DNA from 3 places in the Streptomyces sp. NBC_01352 genome. Region 1 is predicted to be linked to each of the others. Evidence: predicted binding sites of a transcription regulator. Region 1 holds the regulator's gene; each other region holds the start of a gene.
The links. The regulator HspR, encoded in region 1, represses chaperone genes until heat shock. The targets are predictions, from matches to a motif close to TTGAGNNNNNNNNNCTCAA.
Positions count from the first base shown of each region.

Region 1 (7,363 bases):
TTGGCGGAGTAGACGGCGGCGATGTTGTCCTTGCCGATCTTTTCGAGCGCCTCGGCCATGTTGGACTCGGCGACCTCCGGGCTCCAGCCCTTGGTGTCGAACGACTCGGCGATCGTCACCTTGCCCTCCAGCTCGGAGCGCGCGCCCGCCTTGAACTGCCCGGCGTTCGGGTCGGTGGGCGAGCCGTTCATCATGACGATCTTGTCGGAGGTGTCGGCATCCTGGCCCAGCGCCTCGATGAGCGAGCGGCCCTGGACCTCGCCGACCTGCTCGTTGTCGAAGGAGACGTACGCGTCGATCGGGCCCTCGGCCAGGCGGTCGTAGGCGATGACCGGAATGCTCGCGTCCTTGGCCTTCTGCACCATCTCGGCGATGGCGTGCGAGTCGACGGCGTCCAGCAGGATGACGTCGACCTGGTCGTCGATCATCTGCTGCATCTGGGCGACCTGCTTGTCCGGGTCCGCCTCGCCGTTGGCGTAGACGGTCTTGCCCTTGTTCTCGGTGAGGGAGGCGACCTTCGCCTTGATGATGGGGTAGTCGAACTCCTCGTACCGCGTGTTCGTCTTCTCGGGCATCAGGACGCCGACGGTGATGTCGTTCCCCTTGGTCGGGCTCGCCTCGCTGCTGGTCCCGGTCACCCCGAGCGCGCCGCAGGCGGACAGCGAGAGGGTCATCGTGGACGCGGCCACGGATATGGCGATACGACGCATTGGGGAGCTCACTTCTGGTGCTTTCCGGACGCGGGCGCAGCATGCTGCCCATGTGACTGAAAAGCCAACGCGTCGACCTCCCTCAGCGTCAAGCGGAACCACTTAACGAGTGCGCAACGCCACGCTCCGCTTTGCTTGTGAAGACATGGCGGAAACCCCTCCAAACGCCCTTTACGGACTCTCCATCGAACGCACCCCCTTGGAAGGGCAAAGATCCGTACAACCAACTCCATTCCTCACGAGTCGATGATCACAGCGGCTGCCTCTGCCGCTCTGATCACGACCAGAGGACCGAATGAACTCAGCCAGACGCACGACCATGGCGGCCGCGACCGCCGTCGTGCTCGCCACCGCGGGCGGCCTGCTCACCGTCGTCACCGCCCCCGCGTCCGCCGCGACGACCTGCGCCTCGCCGGTCTTCAAGCGGCAGTTCTTCGCGAACACCACCTTCTCCGGTACGCCGAAGAAAACGGACTGTGACTCGAAGATCGCCCAGAACTGGGGCACGGGCGCCCCCGCCTCAGGGCTGCCGTCGAACAACTTCGGCGTCCGCTGGACCGTGACACGCGACTTCGGCTCCGGTGGGCCGTTCGCCCTGCCGGTCTCCGCCCAGGACGGTATCCGCGTCTACCTGGACAACGTCCGCAAGGTCGACCTCTGGAAGAACGTGTCGACGACGGTCAAGAAGACCGTCAACGTCACGATCCCCTCCGGCAGGCACACCCTCCGCGTCGACTTCGTCAACTGGACCGGCACCGCGAACGTCTCCTTCGCCTACACGCCCCGCACCTCGGCCACCGTCGACACGGTCAAGCCGCTCGCCCCGACGGGCACTTCGGTCACGTACGACCAGGCCACCGGCAAGGCGAAACTCACCTGGGCGAAGAACAAGGAGATGGACCTCGCGGGCTACCAGGTCTACCGGCGCCTGAAAGGCAGCGAGGACTACCACAAGGTCAGCGGCGGCTACCTGGTCACGGGCACCTCGTTCACCGAGACGCTCGCGCCGACCGGTGCCGCGTACTACTACGAGGTCCGCGCCGTGGACAAGGCCGGCAACGAGTCGGCGGGCAGCGCAGACAAGCTCGTCACCACCGTCGACAGGACGGCCCCGCTGACGCCGGTCCTGTCCGCGACCGACGACCCGGTCCTCGGAGTCGAGCTGGACTGGCAGGACGACACGTACGGCGTGACGTACGACGTCTACCGGGCCGCGTCCGCCGACGGGACGTACGAGAAGCTCGGCGTCTCCTACGGGTCGAGCCGCACCGACGAGACCGCGCCCTACGGGGAGACCTCGTACTACAAGGTCGTCGCCAAGGACGCCGCCGGCAACACCGCCACCTCGCAGGTCGTCCCCCTCGCCCGGCCGCTTGCCGTGCCCACCATGGAGTCCCCGGGCACGAACGCGGAGGAGACCGGGATCACCCTGCGCTGGAAGACGTCGAAGGCGGCGCCCACGCAGTACCGGGCCTACCGCTGGGAGCTGTCCGACGCGGACGCCGTCCCGGCCCTGGTCACCTGCGAGACGTACCGGGTGGGCAACGAGGCCGACTACTACCCGGAGTACGGCTGCACGGACTACTCCGCCGCGGCGAGAACGGCTTACGGGTACTACGTCACCAGCGTCGACAGCGCGGGCCGCGAGTCGGCCCCCTCGGCCACGGTCCAGGCGGGCCTGCGCGACACCACCCCGCCGCCGGCCGTCACCGGCCTCACCCACACCAACACGGAGTACGGCACGGTCCTGGAGTGGGACGAGAGCCCTGCCCCGGACCTCGCCCGGTACATCGTGCACCGGGCCCCCGCCGACGGCGGCGTCAGCGGCCACGAGTGGATGGCCACCCTCCCGCCCGGGACGACCACGTTCACCGACCTCAACGTGCCGAACGACGAGTACTGGGTCTACTTCGTGGACGCGGTGGACACGTACAACAACTCCCGTTACACGACAAGCGGTTCCCCGCTCGTCGACGTCGCCAACGTGGCTGTCAACGAGTTCGAGCTCACCCCGTCGCAGTCGCCCGAGCCGACCGCGCCCTGGTCCCTGACCGCGGCTGCGGACGAGTCGGCCCACGCGAAGCTCTCGTGGACCTGCACCGCCGCCGACTGCACCACCGCGGGCTTCCACGTCTACCGCTGGGACCGCGCGGCCGCCCAGTACGTCCGCCTCACCGACGTACCCCTGGCCGCCGACGCCCGCACCTACACCGACCTCACCACCCCGTCGGCCACGACCAGCCACTACCTCGTCTCGGCCGTCGCCGCCAACGGCTCGGAGGCCTTCTCCGGCCTCGCCCCCGTCGTGGTCCCACCGAGCGGAGCATGAGCATGAGAAACCTCGCCCTGCGGGCCACGGCGCCGGCCGTCGTCCTGGCGACGGCGAGCGGCCTGCTCACGGCCCTCGCCGCCCCGGCATCGGCCGCCACGACCTGCGCCTCGCCGGTCTTCAAGCGGCAGTTCTTCGCGAACACCACCTTCTCCGGCACGCCGAAGAAGACGGACTGCGACAACGCCGTCGACCAGAACTGGGGCACGGGCGCCCCGACGTCCGGCCTCCCGTCGAACAACTTCGGCGTCCGCTGGACCGTGACACGCGACTTCGGCTCCGGCGGCCCGTTCTCCTTCGCCGCCCAGGCGCAGGACGGCATCCGCGTCTACCTCGACAACGTCCGCAAGGTCGACCTCTGGAAGAACGTGTCGACGACGGTCAAGAAGACCGTCAACATCACGATCCCCTCCGGCAGACACACCCTCCGCATCGACTTCGTCAACTGGACCGGCACCGCCAACGTCAAGTTCGGCTACACGCCCCGCACCTCGGCGACCGTCGACACGGTCAAGCCACTGACGCCGACGGGCACTTCGGTCACGTACGACCAGGCCACCGGCAAGGCGAAGCTCACCTGGGCGAAGAACAAGGAGATGGACCTCGCCGGGTACCGCGTCTACCGGCGCCTGAAGGGGGCCTCCTACGGCAGTACTCCGCTCGCGACGACCACCTCGACCTCGTACACCGACGCCGGTCTTCCGGTCACCGGCGCGATCTACTCCTACGAGGTCCGCGCCTACGACAAGGCAGGCAACGAGTCGACGGGCACCGCCGACCAGGCCGTGACCACCGTCGACCGCACCGCACCCGCCGCCCCCACCGGACTGACCACCGACTCCGAGTCGGAGGGGCTGCGGGTCAGCTGGGGATCGGTCTCGGGGGCGGCGTCGTACCGGGTGTACCGGGCGGCGAGTGCGGAGGGTACGTACAGCAGGGTCGGCAGTACGACGAGTCAGGTGTCCTACGTCGACGCCTCGGCCGTCGAGGGCAGCACCTACTACTACCGGGTGACCGCCCTCGACGCGGCCGGCAACGAGTCCGCGCGGTCCGCCGCCGTCAGCGACAGTCGCGTGGACCTCACCGCGCCGTCCGCCGTCACCGGGCTGAGCGTCACCGCGACCGAGTACGGCTTCGCGCTGCGCTGGGACGCGAACCCGACCGCCGACCTGGAGAGGTACGTGGTCCGCCGGGGCGAGCTCCTCGGCGACGAGGAGGAGAGGGTCTGCTCGCTCTACCCGGGCTACTACCTGTCGGCCGACACCACCTCGTACGACTACGCCCTCCTCCCGGACGGCGAGGAGACCTGCTTCATCGTCGACGCCATCGACGATGCCGGGAACTCGTCCTTCCAGTGGACCGGCGAGGCCCAGGTCGTGACCGTCACCGAGCTCGACACGACGCCGAGCGTGGCGACGCCCGAAGGCTCACCGCTGACCCTGGAGGCGACCGGGGCGGAAGGCGACGAGGGGAACCGTCTGACGTGGTACGGGCTCGGTGAGGACTCCCCCGAGGCCGTCGGCGGCTACCGCGTCCACCGCTGGAACCCGGCCACCGGGGCATACGAGAAGATCGCCGATCTCGGTGCCGGTTCCATCGAGTACTTCGACACCGGGGCCGAGCGCGGGACCATCTCGTACTACTGGCTGACCGGTGTGAAGGCCGACGGCACCGAGACCCTGCCCGCGGGCGACTGGGCGGTCACCACGCCGTAAGTCCTCGCCGGGAAAACGCGAAGAGGGCCGGGAAAACCCGGCCCTCTTCCACGAGTTACGTCAGCTGTCAGTCCGACGCCTGCCGTCCCTTCGGCCGCCACACCACCAGCGCACTCGTCTGCTGGACCTCCTGGTACGGGACCAGGTCCCGTCGGTACGACGCGTGGACCGCGGCCTCGCGCTGCTGCATCGCGGCCGCCGCGCCGTCCAGGGCCGACTGCAGTTCCGCCACGCGGGACTGGAGGGCGGCGACCTGGTTCTCCAGTTCGATGATCCGCTTGATGCCGGCCAGGTTGATGCCCTCGTCCTGCGACAACTGCTGGACGGTGCGCAGCAGTTCGATGTCGCGGGCCGAGTAGCGACGGCCCCGGCCCGCGGTGCGGTCCGGGGAGACCAGGCCGAGGCGGTCGTACTGGCGCAGGGTCTGCGGGTGCAGACCGGAGAGCTGGGCCGCCACCGAGATGACGTAGACCGGGGTTTCCTCGGTCAGCTCATACGGATTGCGTCGACGACCGTCCATCTCGATCATGCTCCCTTCGCGGCCTGGAACAGCTCCGCCCGCGGGTCCTCACCCGCGGTTGCCTCGCGATACGCCTCGAGCGCTTCACGAGCATTCCCCGTCAGGTCCTTCGGAACACTCACCTCGACGGTGACCAACAGATCTCCGCGGGTTCCGTCCTTGCGGACCGCGCCCTTCCCGCGGGCGCGCATGGTGCGGCCGTTGGGCGTGCCCGGGGGCAGCTTCAGGGTGACGGAAGGGCCGCCGAGGGTCGGGACCCTGACCTCGCCGCCCAGCGCCGCCTCCGCGAACGTCACCGGGACCGTCACCGTGAGGTTGTCGCCCTTGCGGCCGAAGACCGGGTGGGCGTCGACATGCACGGTGACGTACAGATCGCCCGCCGGGCCGCCGCGCTCGCCCGGTGCGCCCTTGCCGCGCAGCCGGATCCGCTGCCCGTCGGTGACGCCGGCCGGGATGCGGACCTGCATGGTGCGGGACGACTTGGCCCGGCCGCTGCCCTTGCAGTCGAGGCAGGGGTGCTCGGCGATCAGGCCGCGGCCCTTGCAGTCGGGGCACGGGTCGGTGAGGGAGAAGCCCCCGCCGGTGCCCCGGGCGACCTGCCCGGTGCCGACGCAGGTCGGGCACACGCGCGGTGTGCCGTTCTTGTCGCCGGTGCCCGAACAGGCCTTGCAGGGCTGCTGCGAGGACATCCGCAGCGGGACCGTCGCGCCCTCGATCGCCTCGGTGAAGCTGAGGGTGACCTCGGACTCGATGTCCTGGCCGCGCCGGGGCTGCGTCCGCGTGCCCGTGCCCGCGCCGCCGCGGTTGAACAGGCCCCCGAAGACGTCACCGAGGCCGCCGCCGAAGCCGCCGGCGCCTTGGCCTCCGCCTGCGCCGCCGCCCTGGGCGCCGCCTCCGAAGAGGTCACCCAGGTCGAAGTTGAAGGAGCCGCCGCCCGCGCCCGGCCCCGGGCGGAAGCCGCCGTTGCCGAAGAGGGCGCGGGCCTCGTCGTACTCCTTGCGCTTCTTGGGGTCGCCGAGGATGTCGTTCGCCTCGGAGATCTCCTTGAAGCGGTCCTCGGCCTTGGCGTTGCCCTTGTTGGCGTCCGGGTGGAACTCGCGGGCGAGCTTCCGGTACGCCTTCTTGATCTCGGCCTCGGTGGCGTCCTTGGGGACGCCGAGGACCTTGTAGTAGTCCTTCTCGATGAAGTCCTTGGTGCTCATCCTCGACGTCCCTCCTCTCTCAGCGGTACAGCGTTCGGTTCACGCTCAGCCCTCGTCCGGGCCACCGCTCTCCTTGTCGTCGGCGGCGGAGGCACCAGAGGCACCAGAGGCACCGGTGGACGTCTCCGCCTCGTCGGCCTTGACGGTCTGCGCGCCGGGCTGCGGCTCGGCCACGGCCACCCGCGCGGGGCGGATGGTGCGCTCGCCGAACCGGTACCCGGGCTGCAGAATCGCCACGCAGGTCGTCTCGGTGACGTCCGGCGCGTACGAGTGCATCAGGGCCTCGTGGATCGTCGGGTCGAAGGGCTCGCCCTCCTTGCCGAACTGCTGCAGACCCATCTTCGCCGCGACGGTCTCCAGCGACTCCGCGACGGACTTGAATCCGCCGACGAGTTCGCCGTGTTCCCGCGCGCGGCCGATGTCGTCGAGGACGGGCAGGAGCTCGGACAGGAGGTTCGCCACGGCGATCTCCTTGACCGTGACCCGGTCCCGATCGACCCGGCGGCGGTAGTTCTGGTACTCGGCCTGGAGCCGCTGGAGGTCCGCCGTGCGCTCGCCGAGCGCCGTGCGTACCTGGTCCAGCTGTGCCGTCAGGCCTGCCGACTGTGCTGATGCGTCCCCGGCCGGGGCCGCCCCCTCCCCGGAGGGGGAGGCGGCCTGCGGCTCGGCGTCGTCGGGGGTGGCGCCGGAGGGGACGTCAGGCTTCTCGTCGAAGCCCGGGGTCTCCTCCGTCACGCGGCACCGTCCTTGCGCTCGTCGTCCACGATCTCGGCGTCCACGACGTCGTCGTCGGCCTTGGGCGCCTCGTCACCGGCGGACGCGCCACCGGTGGCCTGCGCGCCCTGCGCGTCGGCGTACATCGCCTGGCCGAGCTTCTGCGACACGGC
Region 1 is NZ_CP108354.1:5,265,150-5,272,512, forward strand. Features, by position in the region: gene OG252_RS24430 (sugar ABC transporter substrate-binding protein) at 1-710, opposite strand, end outside; gene OG252_RS24435 (PA14 domain-containing protein) at 1,006-3,039, shown strand; gene OG252_RS24440 (PA14 domain-containing protein) at 3,036-4,754, shown strand; gene OG252_RS24445 (heat shock protein transcriptional repressor HspR) at 4,822-5,274, opposite strand; gene dnaJ (molecular chaperone DnaJ) at 5,280-6,476, opposite strand; gene grpE (nucleotide exchange factor GrpE) at 6,522-7,211, opposite strand; gene dnaK (molecular chaperone DnaK) at 7,208-7,363, opposite strand, start outside.

Region 2 (7,363 bases), 2.9 Mb from region 1:
GCCCTCACGATCCCGTCCGCCGACGCCATCGTCGATTACCCCGGAGGTAATCCCCACGGCGATGAAGGGTCTTGTCCCCGCCCGCTGGGACTGGTGTGACCGACAGCGGAACGTGGCACACTGCACGCAAGCTTCGACGCGTAGGGGAGGCGTGGCGTGAGTGAGCGGCGTCCTGCGCCCACCGTGGGTCAGGTGGTGCTCGGCAGACGCCTGCAGGAACTGCGGGAGGCGGCCGGCCTCAAGCGCGAGGAGGCCGCGCAGGTGCTGCGGGTGGCCCCGGCGACCGTACGGCGGATGGAAATGGCCGAGGTCGCGCTGAAGATACCGTATGTCCAGGTGTTGTTGGAGACGTACGGCGTCGGCGGCGACGAGACGGCCGCCTTCGTGGACCTGGCCGAGGAGGCCAACCAGCCGGGCTGGTGGCAGCGGTTCCACGATGTGCTGCCGGACTGGTTCAGCCTGTACGTGAGTCTGGAGGGCGCCGCCCGGATCATCCGTTCCTACGAACCGCACTTCGTGCCGGGGCTGTTGCAGACCGAGGCGTACGCCCGGGCCGTGATGGAGGCGGGGACGATCGGGCAGGCGGGACCGGAGACGATCGAGCGGCATGTGTCCCTGCGCATGGAGCGGCAGCGGCTGCTGGAGCGCCCGGACCCGCCCCACCTGTGGGTGATCATGGACGAGACGGTGCTGCGGCGGCCGGTGAGCATCCACGGCGAGGTCATGCGCGAGCAGTTGGACAGGCTCCTGGAGTTGGCCGAGCGCGACCGGGTGACGCTGCAGGTCGCGGAGTTCTCGCAGGGCCCGCATCCGGGGACGTACGCGCCGTTCTCGTTGTTCCGCTTCGGCGAGCAGGAGCTGCCCGACATGGTCTTCACCGAGTACCTCACCGGCGCTCTGTATCTCGACTCCCGCAAGGAGGTCGCGACGCACCTCGAGGTCCTGGACCACATGTCGGCGCGTGCCGCGTCGGCCGAGCGCACCAAGAAGCTGCTCCGGGAGCGCCGCGAGGACTTCTGAACCCTCTCGCTTGCCCCCGCCCCCCCTGCCTTCCTCCTGCCCTTCCCCCTGCACGTTTCCGCACCGCCCCGCCTTGATCCCGAGGAGACGACGCCGTATGACCGGATCCGACGCCGCGTCCGCTCGTATCGACACCAGCCGGCCGCATCCGGCCCGGGTGTACGACTGGTGGCTGGGCGGCAAGGACAACTACCCGGTGGTGGCCATGCACATGGGTACTAGGCAATGCGTTACCCGGCATGGGTGCGCATTCAGGGAAAAGGGTCAAGCGCAAGCTGAGAACATCAACGATGATCGCAAAGCGAAAGCACAACGATGATGCGTTCGCAACACGAACGATGATGATGCTGCGCATGGTGGCAACAGCGTGCACCACGCATGGGTGTGCGTGATAAGGAATGCGGTGCAGCAATAGCGTAATCGCAATGCACAATGCGAATAACGCTTAGCGGGAATACGTTCAATTCAAGCCCGGTGCTTTAGGAATTCTGACCCCCGTGCTTCCAGAAAAACAACCCACCCCCCATTCAATACGCGTGGCCGTGAATAGAAGCGAACAGCGTGAATGCACCTATTCAGCCGACGACGACGTGAATACATCAGCCGTCGTCGCAGGTCAGGTACCCCGGGGGGGTAGGGGTATCACCGAAAATCAAGATCAACCGGGACGAGGAGCTGGCCCGCAAGATCCTCGCCGTGGACGACACGGTGCTGCGCGGGGCGCGGGCCAACCGCCGGTTCATGCAGCGGGCGACCAGGGTGGTCGCCGAGGCGGGGATACGTCAGTTCCTGGACATCGGCACCGGCATTCCCACCGAGCCGAACCTGCACCAGGTGGCGCAGGGTGTGGCGCCGGAGTCGAGGGTCGTGTACGCGGACCACGACCCGATCGTGCTGCGGCACGCGGAGACCCTGCTGCACGGTTCGGCGGAGGGGTCGACCGACTACATCCACGCGGACGTGCGCGACCCCGACACGATCCTGCGCCTCGCGGCTCAGTCCCTGGACTTCGGGCAGCCCGTCGCCCTGTCGCTGGTGGCCCTGACGCACTACCTCGGTGACGCGGCCGACGGCGACGACGTGCACGGTCTGCTGAAGCGGTACGTCGAGTTCCTCGCCCCCGGCAGCTATCTGGTTTTGTCGCAGGTCACCCCCGATCTGAACCCGGAGGCGATCCAGAAGGCCGCCGAGCACTTCCGCCGCAGCGGCACCCCCTTCTTCCCCCGTTCGCTCGCCGAGTTCTCGCGCTTCTTCGACGGCCTGGAACTCCTCGGTCCCGGCGTGATCCCGGTCTCCGGGTGGCGGCCCGAGCCGGAGGACGTGGCGGTGCAGGCCGAGGGCATCGTGCCGGTGTACGCGGGTGTCGCCCGCAAGTCCTGACCCGGACGGCGGCCGCCGGCGGGTGCGGGACCCGTACGGGTGCCGTCAGCGGGTGCGTTCCCCTGTCCCGCCCTAGGTTCGAATGAGCCGCCGGCAAGCACGGGAGCAAGGGAGCGCAGGTGACCGACACCCGGAACGTCCACGGCCCGCGCCACCGGCGGACCGCCGGCGGGGCGGGGGATGTCTGATGCCCTCGGACACGGTGCTGTACCAGGCGGCGGCGCTCTGCCTGACCTACCCGGACGACGCTTTCCGCGCCCGGCTGCCGCTGCTGCGCGAAGCCGCCCCGCAGCTGCGGGAGTTCGCGGACCACGCGGCCGTCACGCCCGCGCGGGAACTGGCGGCGCACTACGTCCAGGTCTTCGACGGCGAGAGCCGGCACAGCCTGTACCTGAGTTGCTGGCGGGACGGCGACGTGCGGCGGCGGGGCAGGTCGCCGGCCGGCTTCAAGGACGCGTACCGGGCGCACGGCCTGGAGTTCACCGGCGAGGAGGTGCCCGACTACCTGCCCGCCGTGCTGGAGTTCGCGGCCCGCACCGGCGACACCTGCCTGCTCACCGAACACCGCGACGGCCTGGAGCGACTCCGCGCCCGGCTCACCGACTTCGGTACACCGTATGCATCCGTCCTGGATGCCGTATGCGCGACACTGCCGACTGCATACACCTGAGCGCGTCGACGACCACACACTGCCGACTGCATACACGGGAGCGCGCCGCCGACGACCCTGCTCTGCCGGGGAACTAGGCCGCCCCGCCCTTCTCGTCCCTCCCGTCCTGCCGACCGCCCTGGTCCCTGTCGTCGTCGACGATCTCCGCGTCCACCACTCCCTCCTCGTCCTGCGAGGAGGTGTCCCGGCCGCCGGTGCCCGTGTCCTCCGTGCCGGTCTGGCCGCCGGCGGCCTGGGCGTACATCGCCTGGCCCATCTTCTGGCTGACGGAGGCGAGTTTCTCGACGCCGGTGCGCAGGGCGTTCGTCTCGGCGTTCTGCTCCAGGAGCTGTTTCAGCTCGGCGACGGCGGACTCGACCTCGGACTTGGTGTCCGCGGGGACCTTGTCGCCGTTCTCGCGGACGAACTTCTCGGTCTGGTAGACGAGTTGTTCGGCCTGGTTGCGGGTCTCGGCGGCCTCGCGGCGTTTGCGGTCCTCCTCGGCGTACTGCTCGGCGTCCCGCATCATGCGGTCGATGTCGTCCTTGGGGAGGGCCGAGCCGCCGGTCACGGTCATCTTCTGTTCACGGCCGGTGGCGAGGTCCTTGGCAAAGACGTGCATGATGCCGTTGGCGTCGATGTCGAAGGCGACCTCGATCTGCGGGACGCCGCGCGGGGCGGGCGGCAGGCCGGTGAGGTCGAAGACGCCGAGCTTCTTGTTGTAGGCGGCGATCTCGCGTTCGCCCTGGTAGACCTGGATGCCGACCGAGGGCTGGTTGTCGGTGGCGGTGGTGAAGATCTCCGAACGGCGCGTGGGGATCGTCGTGTTGCGTTCGATGAGCTTGGTCATGATGCCGCCCTTGGTCTCGATGCCCAGGGACAGCGGGGTGACGTCGAGCAGGAGGACGTCCTTGACGTCGCCGCGGATGACGCCCGCCTGGAGGGCCGCGCCGACGGCCACGACCTCGTCGGGGTTGACGCCCTTGTGCGGGTCCTTGCCGGTGAGTTCCTTGACCAGGTCGGTGACGGCGGGCATGCGGGTGGAGCCGCCGACGAGGATGACGTGGTCGATCGCGGCGAGCTTGATGCCGGCGTCCTTGACCGCCTGGTGGAAGGGGGTCTTGCAGCGGTCGAGGAGGTCGGCGGTCAGCTCCTGGAACTGGGCGCGGGTCAGTTTCTCGTCGAGGTGCAGGGGGCCTTCGGCGGAGGCGGTGACGTAGGGGAGGTTGATCGTCGTCTCGGAGGACGAGGACAGTTCGATCTTGGCTTTCTCGGCGCCCTCGCGCAGCCGCTGCAGGGCCATCTTGTCGTTGCCGAGGTCGATGCCGTACTGGCCCTTGAACTTCTTCACCAGGTACTCGACGACCCGCTGGTCCCAGTCGTCGCCGCCGAGGTGGGTGTCGCCGTTGGTCGCCTTGACCTCGATGACGCCGTCGCCGATCTCCAGCAGCGACACGTCGAAGGTGCCGCCGCCGAGGTCGAAGACGAGGACGGTCTGTTCCTCGCCCCGGTCGAGGCCGTAGGCGAGAGCGGCGGCCGTGGGCTCGTTGATGATCCTGAGCACCTTCAGGCCCGCGATCTCCCCGGCCTCCTTGGTGGCCTGGCGCTGGGTGTCGTCGAAGTAGGCGGGGACGGTGATCACCGCGTCGGTGACGTCCTCCCCCAGGTAGGACTCCGCGTCGCGCTTCAGCTTCTGCAGCACCCGCGCGGACAGCTCCTGGGCCCGGTAGCGGTTGCCGTCGACGGCGCCCTGCTCGGGAAAGCGCCAGTTCGCGTCGCCCATGTGGCGCTTCATGGAGCGCGCGGTGCGCTCGACGTTCGTGACGGCCTGCCGTTTGGCGACCTCGCCGACGAGCACTTCGCCGTTCTTGGCGAAGGCCACGACCGACGGTGTGGTCCTGGCCCCCTCCGCATTCGCGACGACCGTGGGTTCGCCGCCCTCCAGGACGGCCACCACCGAGTTCGTGGTGCCCAGATCGATTCCGACCGCACGTCCCATCGCTGTCCCCTTCCGCCAGGGCCTTCCGCCAGGGAGCCTTCCCGCAGCCTTCCCGCAGCCTTCCCGCAGCCTTCCCGCAGCCTTCCCGCAGCCTTCCCGCAGCCTTCCCGCACTCCAGCAGAAAACTTGAGTGCGTTCTTGTCAATGGGTGGGGCTTGTCAGCTCGTCATCGGAGGGCTCCTGTCAAACGTACGGGTACCCCAGGGCGCGCTCGTCCTGCCTGCCGCCCCGGAGGGCGACCGCCCGCCGGGGCCGGTCGGTGATCAGGACGTCCACGCGCGGGTCCGCGAGAAAGGCGCGCATCGGGGCGTCCTCGTTGACCGTCCAGACCATGGTGTGCAGGCCGTGCCGGGCCGCTTCGCGCAGGACGTTCGCGCGTGCCAGCGCCTGGTGCACGGCGACCCCGGTCGCGCCGCAGGCGCGGACCCGACGCATGGGCAGCAGCTCGCTCAGCCGGGTCCGTGCCAGCCGGGCCGGGGCGATCTGGGTGCGGTCGCGGCCCAGGGACAGGGCCGTGCGCACGGCGGGGAACGCGCGCCTGATGGCGGCGACGGAGGCGTCCTCCAGGGTCGTGGCGACGAAGCCGTCCGTGCCGAGCAGGGCGATCGCCCGGTCGATCAGTTCGCGCTCGTGGCCCGTGTCCTTCAGGTCCAGGTGCCCGACGAGCTTCCCGGCGATCAGGGACATGACCTCCTCGACGACCGGTACGGCGTATCCGGCGCGGTCGCTGAGCTCGGCGTGCGTGATCCGTGACAGGAGCGGTCCCAAGTGCGCGACCCGGGGGTCGTGGTAGACGACGAAGACGCCGTCGGCCGTACGCCGGATGTCGAACTCGGCGTACTCGGCGCCGGAGGCGAGCGCGTCCTCGTACGCCGCCCAGGTGGCGGCGGCGGCGCGTTCGGATCCTCCCCGGTGGGCCGACACGGCGGGTCGTCGCGGCACGGTCAGGTCACCTCCCGAGGGACACGGTCGAGTCGCACCGGCACATGGTGGCGTCAGCTCCCGGCCGCGGACCGGGGCGGCGGCACCGGCGCGGGCGGGCGGCCGTCGGGCGGTGACAGGAGCCGGCCGGAGCGTCGGCTGTCCCGCCTGAGCAGGACGTGAGCCGCTCGTTCAGGACGTCGAGGAGCGGTCTGTCGCCGAGGCTGATGCGTGCGCGCTCGAAGCAGGTGTCCGCGAGCCGGGCGGCGAGGGCGGCGGGCTCGGAGTCGGCCGCGAATTGGCAGTCGAGGACCAGGGTCACGTCGCCGCGGGGGGTGGCGGCGAACGCGATGTCGACGGATGCGAGGTCCAGGCCGTGGCCGCCGTGCGGCAGGTGGAGGTCGTCCGGGGTGGCGCGGTGGGCCAGGACCGGTACGGGGAGCACGTTCTCGCTGGTTCTCAGGTGCGGTTCGAAGCGGCCGTAGTCGTAGCGGTCGACGAGGGCGCCCGGCCGGGAGCCGTCCGGGCGCATTCGGCCGACCAGGCTGAACAGCGGTACCGCGCGGGTGAGTTCACGCGTGCCGGAGTCGAGTACCGCCGATCCGCTGGATGTTCGCGGCCCCATCGCGTTCCCTTCGACACCGTCGTCCTGATACCCGTCCGCCCGGTCACGAACCGACCGTCGCGCGGGCCTCCCCGGGTGGGGCGGCCCGCGCGACGGTCGTGGTGTGCCGGTCCGGTCAGGCGAGCTTCGCGGACAGGGTGATCGGTACGGCCTTCAGGGCCTGGCTGACGGGGCAGTTCACCTTGGCGTCCTCCGCCGCGGCGACGAAGCCGTCCTCGTCCAGGCCCGGCACGGTGCCCTCGACGGTGAGGTGGATGCCGGTGATGCCCTCTCCCGGCTGGAACGTGACGTCGGCGGAGGTGACGAGCTTGGTGGGCGGGGTGCCGGCCCCGGCGAGGGCGTGCGAGAACGCCATGGAGAAGCAGCTGGAGTGGGCGGCGGCGATCAGCTCCTCGGGGCTGGTCTTGCCGTTGGCCTCCTGCGTGCGGGCAGCCCACGTCACCGGCTGCTCGGCGATGGCGCCGGAGGTGTCGAAGGTGACGACTCCGTTGCCCTCGAGCAGGTTGCCTTCCCAGACGGTGTGTGCGGAGCGCGTGGTAGCCACGGTCATTCCTTTCCTATGGTCCCGGATCCGGGTTTCGGACTCCATACGATCACACTCCGGCTCAGCTCACCCGGAAGACCGGTCCACGTGCGCTGAACGGCAGTCGTGCCCCCTGCGGGATCAGGTAGGCGTGCTCGCGCCGCACCCGCAGGACGTCGCACCAGCCGTCGGTGATCACGAGGACCGGAGCGGCGGGCGGGAAGTCGTCGGCGCGGTGCAGCAGGT
Region 2 is NZ_CP108354.1:2,376,686-2,384,048, forward strand. Features, by position in the region: gene OG252_RS11205 (helix-turn-helix domain-containing protein) at 157-1,020, shown strand; gene OG252_RS52330 (SAM-dependent methyltransferase) at 1,118-1,339, shown strand; partial or broken gene OG252_RS11215 (SAM-dependent methyltransferase) at 1,687-2,400, shown strand; gene narJ (nitrate reductase molybdenum cofactor assembly chaperone) at 2,588-3,070, shown strand; gene dnaK (molecular chaperone DnaK) at 3,144-5,048, opposite strand; gene OG252_RS11230 (glycerophosphodiester phosphodiesterase family protein) at 5,232-5,990, opposite strand; gene OG252_RS11235 (hypothetical protein) at 5,998-6,594, opposite strand; gene OG252_RS11240 (OsmC family protein) at 6,710-7,138, opposite strand; gene OG252_RS11245 (vWA domain-containing protein) at 7,200-7,363, opposite strand, start outside.
Region 2: a site for HspR is predicted at 5,175-5,193, ahead of dnaK (molecular chaperone DnaK). Genes of this name have one in related genera too.

Region 3 (7,363 bases), 1.3 Mb from region 1:
CGAGTACGCCGACCCGGCCGTCGTGCACGACCTCCACCAGGCCTCCAGCACCGATGTGGCGCACCTGGTGCAGACGCCCGTACCGGTGCTGCTGACCAGCGCGTTGTGGATCGCGGGCGGGATCCTCTCGCCGTTCGCGATCGGTTTCCTGCTCGTCCTCACCGCACTGGAGCGCCGGATCGGCGGGCTGCGCACGGCCGGGGTCTTCCTGCTCGGGCACGTCCTCGCCACCCTCGCGACCGAAGTCCCCGTAGGGCTCGCGGTCCTGGTCGGCCACCTGCCCGACAGCTCGCTGCACCGCCTCGACTACGGCGTCAGCTTCGGCGTCGCCGCCGGGGTGGGCGCCCTGGCCGGACTCCTCACCCCGTGGCTGCGCTGGCCGCTGCTGGCGGTGTTCGGCGCGATGCTGATGCAGAGTCTGCTGGCGTTCACGGACCCGATGACCGACTGGGGGCACCTGACGGCGTTCGCGATCGGCATCGGGACCTGGCCGGTGGTGCGGCGCTGGTACCGGGCACGGCTCGCTACGAACCGCTTGCCCGGGGTCGCCTAGGGCCGCCGAGCCGCGGCCAACTCCCGTGCGAGCGCTGGTACGGGGTCATGGCGTCGGGCTTGCGGCGCTGTGTCGGCCTGGGCGGGCCGGTCAGCCGGCCGGTGGCGTCCAGACGTACGGCGTGGTCGTGGTGACCGCGTGGAAGCCCAGGCGGCGCAGGATGGGCGCGCTGTCGTCGGAGGCGTCGACGTGCAGGTACGTGACGCTCCGGGCGGCGGCGAGCCGGGCCCGCTCGGCCACCAGGGCCCGGTAGATGCCCCTGCCGCGCCACTCGGCGAGCGTGGAGCCGCCCCACAGGCTCGCGAACCCCGTGCCCGCGCGGAAGACCAGCCAGGCGGCACAGACGACCTCCCCGCCCGCCTCGGCGACGTACACGGCGATCTCGTCCGGCGCGGCGGCCACCCGGCCGATCAGGTCCTCGGCGAGCCAGCTCCAGTCGTCGTCCCACACGGCCGACTCCATGTCCGCGATCCGCCGCATGTCCGCGTCCGCCGTCACCCGGCGCAGCGCGACACCGTCCGGCAGGACCGGCTGTCGTACGGCCATCTCGGCGGCGCGTCCGACCAGTACGGTCTCCCGCTCCTCGGGCACGAACCCGGCCGCCCGCAGCCGTTCGGTGAGGTCGGCCGGGACGTCGTGGGCCCGGGTCTTCCACTCCACCGCCTCACCGCGCGCCGCGAAGAAGTCCCGCTGCCGCGCGATCAGTTCATCCAGCCCGTCGCCCGCCACGCCGAGGTCGCGCGGCCCGCTGACGAACCCGCGGAACTGCCCGACGATCCGCAGCAGCGGCCCGTCGTGTTCGTACGCCACTCCCGCGGGCGGATTCGGGGGAGCACCGCGCATCTGGTCGTCGTAGGCGGCGAGAAGGGGGGCGGTGGTGGCTGTCTCTGTCACCGGATGACGGTCGGGGGAGGGGCGGGCGGGGGCAACCGGTTTTCCCCGACCGGCCTTGGGTCTGCACGCGCGCGTGGAGCGCTCCTCACTCGTCGCCCCGCACGCGCGCGCAGGTGCCCTCCAGGGCGAACCCGGCCTTCGCGGCGACGCGGCAGGACGCCGGGTCGGCCACCGAGTGCCGGGAAGGTCCAGCAGAGGTTGAGCGTTGTCGGACGTACGGCCCGCAGGGACGACCGAGGGTGTGGGAGTGACATGCCTGGTCAGAGGGCACTCGGAGCGTGATCGCTCACAGCGAACGCAACCCGGGGAACATCCAGAGGCTCCCGTGCATTGAGTCGGCATAGCTCAACTTGACTGCCGAAGGGGAGATCATGGCTTCGACGTCCACACCGCTCACCCTGCCTGTGCTGCCGCTCGACGACGAGGTCGTGCTGCCCGGGATGGTGGTTCCGCTGGACCTCAATGACGCCGATGTGCGCGCCGCGGTGGAGGCCGCCCAGGCCGCCGCGCGCTCGGAACCCGGCAAGCCCAGGGTTCTGCTGGTGCCACGCATGGACGGGACCTACGCGAGCACCGGCGTGCTCGGCACGATCGAGCAGGTCGGCCGGCTGGCCGACGGTGACCCGGGCGCGCTGATCCGCGGCCGGAGCAGGGTGAAGATCGGTGCGGGGACCACGGGCCCGGGTGCCGCCCTCTGGGTCGAGGGCACCCGTGTCGACGAGAGCGTGCCCGAGCCGCTGCCCGGCCAGGTCACCGAACTGGTCAAGGAGTACAAGGCCCTTGCCACGGCCTGGCTGCGCAAGCGCGGCGCCTGGCAGGTGGTCGACCGGGTCCAGGCCATCGACGACGTGTCCGCCCTTGCCGACAACTCCGGCTACTCGCCCTTCCTGACCACCGACCAGAAGGTGGAGCTCCTGGAGACCGCCGACCCGGTCGCCCGGCTCAAGCTCGCCACCCAGCAACTGCGCGACCACCTCGCCGAACAGGACGTCGCCGAGACCATCGCCAAGGACGTCCAGGAGGGCGTCGACAAGCAGCAGCGCGAGTTCCTGCTCCGCCGCCAGCTGGAGGCCGTACGCAAGGAACTGCGCGAACTCAACGGTGAGTCGGAGGGCGAGGAGTCCGACGACTACCGTGCCCGCGTCGAGGCCGCCGACCTGCCCGAGAAGGTCCGCGAGGCCGCCCTCAAGGAGGTCGACAAGCTGGAGCGGTCCAGCGACCAGTCGCCCGAGGGCTCGTGGATCCGCACCTGGCTCGACACCGTCCTCGAACTGCCGTGGAACGAGCGGACCGAGGACCAGTACGACATCCAGGGCGCCAAGGAGATCCTGGACGCCGAGCACGCAGGCCTGGAGGACGTGAAGGAGCGGATCACCGAGTACCTGGCGGTGCGCAAGCGTCGTACCGACCGCGGGCTGGGTGTCATCGGCGGGCGGCGTGGAGGTGCCGTGCTGGCGCTCGTCGGCCCGCCCGGTGTCGGCAAGACCTCGCTCGGTGAGTCCGTCGCGCACGCCATGGGGCGGAAGTTCGTCCGGGTCGCCCTCGGCGGTGTCCGCGACGAGGCCGAGATCCGCGGTCACCGGCGTACGTACGTCGGCGCGCTGCCCGGCCGGATCGTCCGCGCCATCAAGGAGGCCGGGTCCATGAACCCGGTGGTGCTCCTCGACGAGATCGACAAGGTGGGGTCCGACTTCCGGGGCGACCCGGCGGCCGCCCTCCTGGAGGTCCTGGACCCGGCGCAGAACCACACCTTCCGGGACCACTACCTGGAGGTGGAGCTGGACCTGTCGGACGTCGTCTTCCTGGCCACGGCCAACGTGCTGGAGGCCATCCCGGAGGCGCTGCTCGACCGTATGGAGCTGGTCCGCCTCGACGGCTACACCGAGGACGAGAAGATCGTCATCGCGCGTGACCACCTGCTGCCGCGCCAACTGGAGCGGGCGGGTCTGGAGAAGCCCGAGGTCACCCTCGACGAGAGCGCGCTGCGCAAGCTCGCCGGCGAGTACACGCGCGAGGCGGGCGTCCGCAACCTGGAGCGGTCCATCGCACGGCTGCTGCGCAAGGTCGCGGCCCAGCACGAACTGGGCGAGCGGAAGCTGCCGTTCACCGTCCGGGACGAGGACCTGCGCGGCCTGATCGGACGGCCGCACCACGTGCCCGAGTCCGCACAGGACCCGGCGGAGCGCCGCACAGCCGTGCCGGGCGTGGCGACGGGCCTCGCGGTCACGGGAGCCGGCGGTGACGTCCTGTTCGTCGAGGCGTCGCTGGCCGACCCGGAGACGGGCGCGGCGGGCCTGACCCTGACGGGCCAACTGGGCGACGTCATGAAGGAGTCGGCGCAGATCGCGCTCAGCTTCCTCCGCTCGCACGGGGCGGAGCTGGAACTCCCCGTGGCCGACCTGAAGGACCGGGGCGTGCACATCCACTTCCCGGCGGGCGCGGTCCCGAAGGACGGCCCGAGCGCGGGCGTCACGATGACGACGGCACTGGCGTCGCTGCTGTCGGGCCGTCTGGTCCGCACGGACGTGGCGATGACCGGCGAGGTCTCGCTGACCGGCCGGGTCCTCCCGATCGGCGGCGTGAAGCAGAAGCTGCTGGCCGCGCACCGGGCAGGGGTGACCACCGTCGTCATCCCGAAGCGCAACGAGCCCGACCTGGACGACGTCCCGGCCGAGGTCCTGGACAAGCTCGATGTCCATGCCGTCACGGACGTCCGCCAGGTCCTGGAGCTGGCGCTGTCCCCGGCGACGAACGGGGCCGCGCCGGAGGTTCCGGTGGCGGCGTGACGGGCGCTGCCGGATGAGGGAAGGCCTGGGCTTCGTGAGGGAGGCCCGGGCCTTCGCCTTGTATGCCTTTGTGGATCAGCCGTTGGCGAGGGCGACGACCCGGTCGAGCGCCCCGTTGAACTTGTTGTGGTCGCCGACGGTCGGTCCCGACGAGGTGTACTGCCAAGCGGTGTAGTAGGACCATCCAGCCGGGAGCGTCCCCACCGTCGAGGCGTACCGGGCGATCCACAGCGGGTTGGCGGCGGCGAAACCGGCGTAGTTGCCGGTGCACTGGGTCCACCAACTGGTGGCGGTGTAGATGACGGCGTCCCGGCCGGTGCGGGCCTTGTACTGGTTCAGGAAGCTGCGGATCCAGGTCACCATCTCGCTCTGCGTCTTGCCGTAGCAGGCGGCGCCGTACGGGTTCCACTCGATGTCGAGCGCGCCCGGCAGCGTCTTCCCGTCCCTGGACCAGCCGCCGCCGTGGTCGACGAAGTAGTTGGCCTGGGTGGCGCCGCTCGTGGTGTCCGGGGTGGCAAAGTGGTAGGCCCCGCGGATCATGCCGACGTTGTACGAGCCGTTGTACTGCTGGGCGAAGTACGGGTTCGTGTAGTACGTCCCCTCGCTCGCCTTGGCGTAGGCCCACCTGACCCCGCTGCTCCACAGGGTCGACCAGGCGACGTTGCCCTGGTGGCTGGAGACGTCGACGCCTTCCGTCTGGGTGGCGCGGGTGTCGGCGGGGACGCCGCTTCGACCGTCGTGGGCGAGGACGCCCATGCCCATGTGGGCGGTGCCGCGGGCGGGGGTGTCGGCTGCGGATGCCGGGGCCGTGAAGCCGAGGGTGAGGGCGGCGAGCAGGATGCCGGTGAGTAAGAGGCGCCGGGGGCGGAGCGAACCGGGTCTGTGCACGGGCATGGCGTGCCTCCGAGGGCTCGGTGAAGCTCGGTGGTGGTGGGGAGTGGGGGGAGGTTCTGGGCATGCCGGCCGGACGGAGCGGTCGCCGTCGACCTGCCGTCTTGGAACCGTGGCGTTTGCTGGCGTGGGCATGCCAGTACTTGCCTGCCAAAGACGCTACGCACGTAGAACGCCAGGTGGAAGAGGGCCCGGAGGCTGCCGTTGGTCTAGCCCTGCGAAATACTGACGGAGCTGCGGCGATGACAGGCGTTCGGCGGAAACTTTCAGTACGGGGAAAACCGAGGCAGGGGCTGACGTGCACGAAGACGCAAACGGCGGCGGACGCGGAGTCGAACCTGGGGGTGCCCCCTCTGGGGGAGTGCCGGCGAGCGGTGTGGACCAGCCCGCGTTCCTCGCCCTGGAACGCGAACTGACCGTCCTCCTGCGACGCGCCCGTGCCAATCAGGGCGAGATGGCCCGCGAGGTCCACCCCGACCTGGAATCAGCGGCGTACGGCCTCCTCGTACGCCTCGACGAGTGCGGCCCCCAGCGTGCCACCGAGCTCGCCGCGTACATCGGCGTCGGCAAGGCCACGATGTCCCGTCAGCTCCGCGCCCTGGAGGACCTCGGCCTGGTCGCCCGCGAGCCGGACCCGGCGGACGGCCGGGCCTGGCTGATCGCCCTCACCCAAGAGGGCCACGACCGGGTACGCCGCGTCCGCGAGGCCCGCCGGGCACGGTACGCCGGGCGGCTTGCCGACTGGGATCCGCGTGAGGTGGGGGAACTGGCGCGGTTGTTGCAGCAGTTGAATCGGGGGATGGAGAGGTAGGAGGCGGACCGTCGAGCGGTCCGCGTCACGCCCATGGTCACGGGGAGTCACAACTCCACGTACACCACCGTCGCATCGTCATGCGCCTTGCTCCGCCCCAGAAACTCCCGAGCCCCCGCATCCCCCCGCTCCAACCCCCGCACCCGCTCCACCAACGCCCCCGCCCCCTCCTTGCGTACGAACCGGAAGCAGTCCGCCCAGTCGCCCTCGCGGAACGTCTCCACCCACCTCGTCGCCCCGTCCGTCAGCGCGGCCAAGGCGCGGACCTCGGCCCGCGATACGACCCCCGTCACCGCCCGCCCCGCCACCGTCGGATCAGCCGCCGCCGTGAAGAAGCCGCCCTCCTTGTTGCGGATCTCCGCGTCGATCAGGGCGTCCGTGGCCAGGGCGGCGCGGGGGAGGAGGGCGAGGCGGTCGTCGAGGTGGGGGGTCACCGTGCCGTCGGGGGACTCGACCAGCAGGGCCGAGTCGGAGAGGACCAGGTACTCGACCGACTCCGGCGACCAGCGCGCCACAACCACCGTTGCTTGTGGGGTGCGTGGGTGAGAAAGGTCACAAGTGGTGTGGTGGGCCTCGGCTGTTCGAAGGATCGCCCGCGAGAGGATCTCCGGCAGCGTCAGATCTCGGCAGGAAACGGTCAGTTCGGTCAGGGCGCCGCCGAGGCGGGACACGAACCAGGGAACCGAATGCAGACAGCCTGTCGAAGTCCGCGGGGGTGTCACTCCATCCAGGACGACCAGCGCGCCGCCCAGTCCGGAAGCCGGTAGGGCGACGCCGGCGAAGTCCTCGTTGGGGCGGGTCGGATCGCCGGGCTCCGAAACTAGTTCCGTACGCATCCGGCCAGTCTGCACGAGCTCTTCACAAGGTGCGCAAGAGGCTGGCATCGGCCGCCGAATCGACGCACTCGCGCAGGTCAGGCGCCTGATTTGGGGTGGAATGAATCGCTCCGGGAAGGCGTGGTGGCGAATAGTGCCACCGCCCGCCGCCGACGTCCAACCGGCCCGCCGTGCAAGGGTGTCGCACGAGCCGGAGGAACTTGCCCGCCAACTCGGGTCCGATGTTCACTCCTTCGGGTGGCGGGCCCAGTGATGCGCGACCACTGCCCACCGGCACTGGGAGGGTCGGGGACCGTACCGGGTGTACGCAGAGTCGACAGTCAGTGACGGAGCGTAGCCCGACCCATGGGTACTCACGAGTCAGGAATGCGAGCACCGGTGCAGAAGACGCGGCCTCGTCGTACAGGCAAGAAGGCGGCCTCCGAAAAAGGCGTGGACCCCACGCCCGGCACCTCCGGCACCCCCACCTCCGGCGCTCCCGATACCCCCGTCGGCAAGGGCCGTCCCACCCACGTCCGTACCCGGCTCATCCTCGCCGTCACCGTCGTGGCCGCCGCCATCGCCGGAGCCGGTGTGCCCTCCCTGGTCACCG
Region 3 is NZ_CP108354.1:3,922,062-3,929,424, reverse strand. Features, by position in the region: gene OG252_RS18175 (rhomboid-like protein) at 1-553, shown strand, start outside; gene OG252_RS18170 (GNAT family N-acetyltransferase) at 644-1,396, opposite strand; gene lon (endopeptidase La) at 1,819-4,233, shown strand; gene OG252_RS18160 (lysozyme) at 4,309-5,127, opposite strand; gene OG252_RS18155 (MarR family winged helix-turn-helix transcriptional regulator) at 5,423-5,935, shown strand; gene OG252_RS18150 (protein phosphatase 2C domain-containing protein) at 5,983-6,771, opposite strand; gene OG252_RS18145 (sensor histidine kinase) at 7,150-7,363, shown strand, end outside.
Region 3: a site for HspR is predicted at 1,778-1,796, ahead of lon (endopeptidase La). Genes of this name have one in related genera too.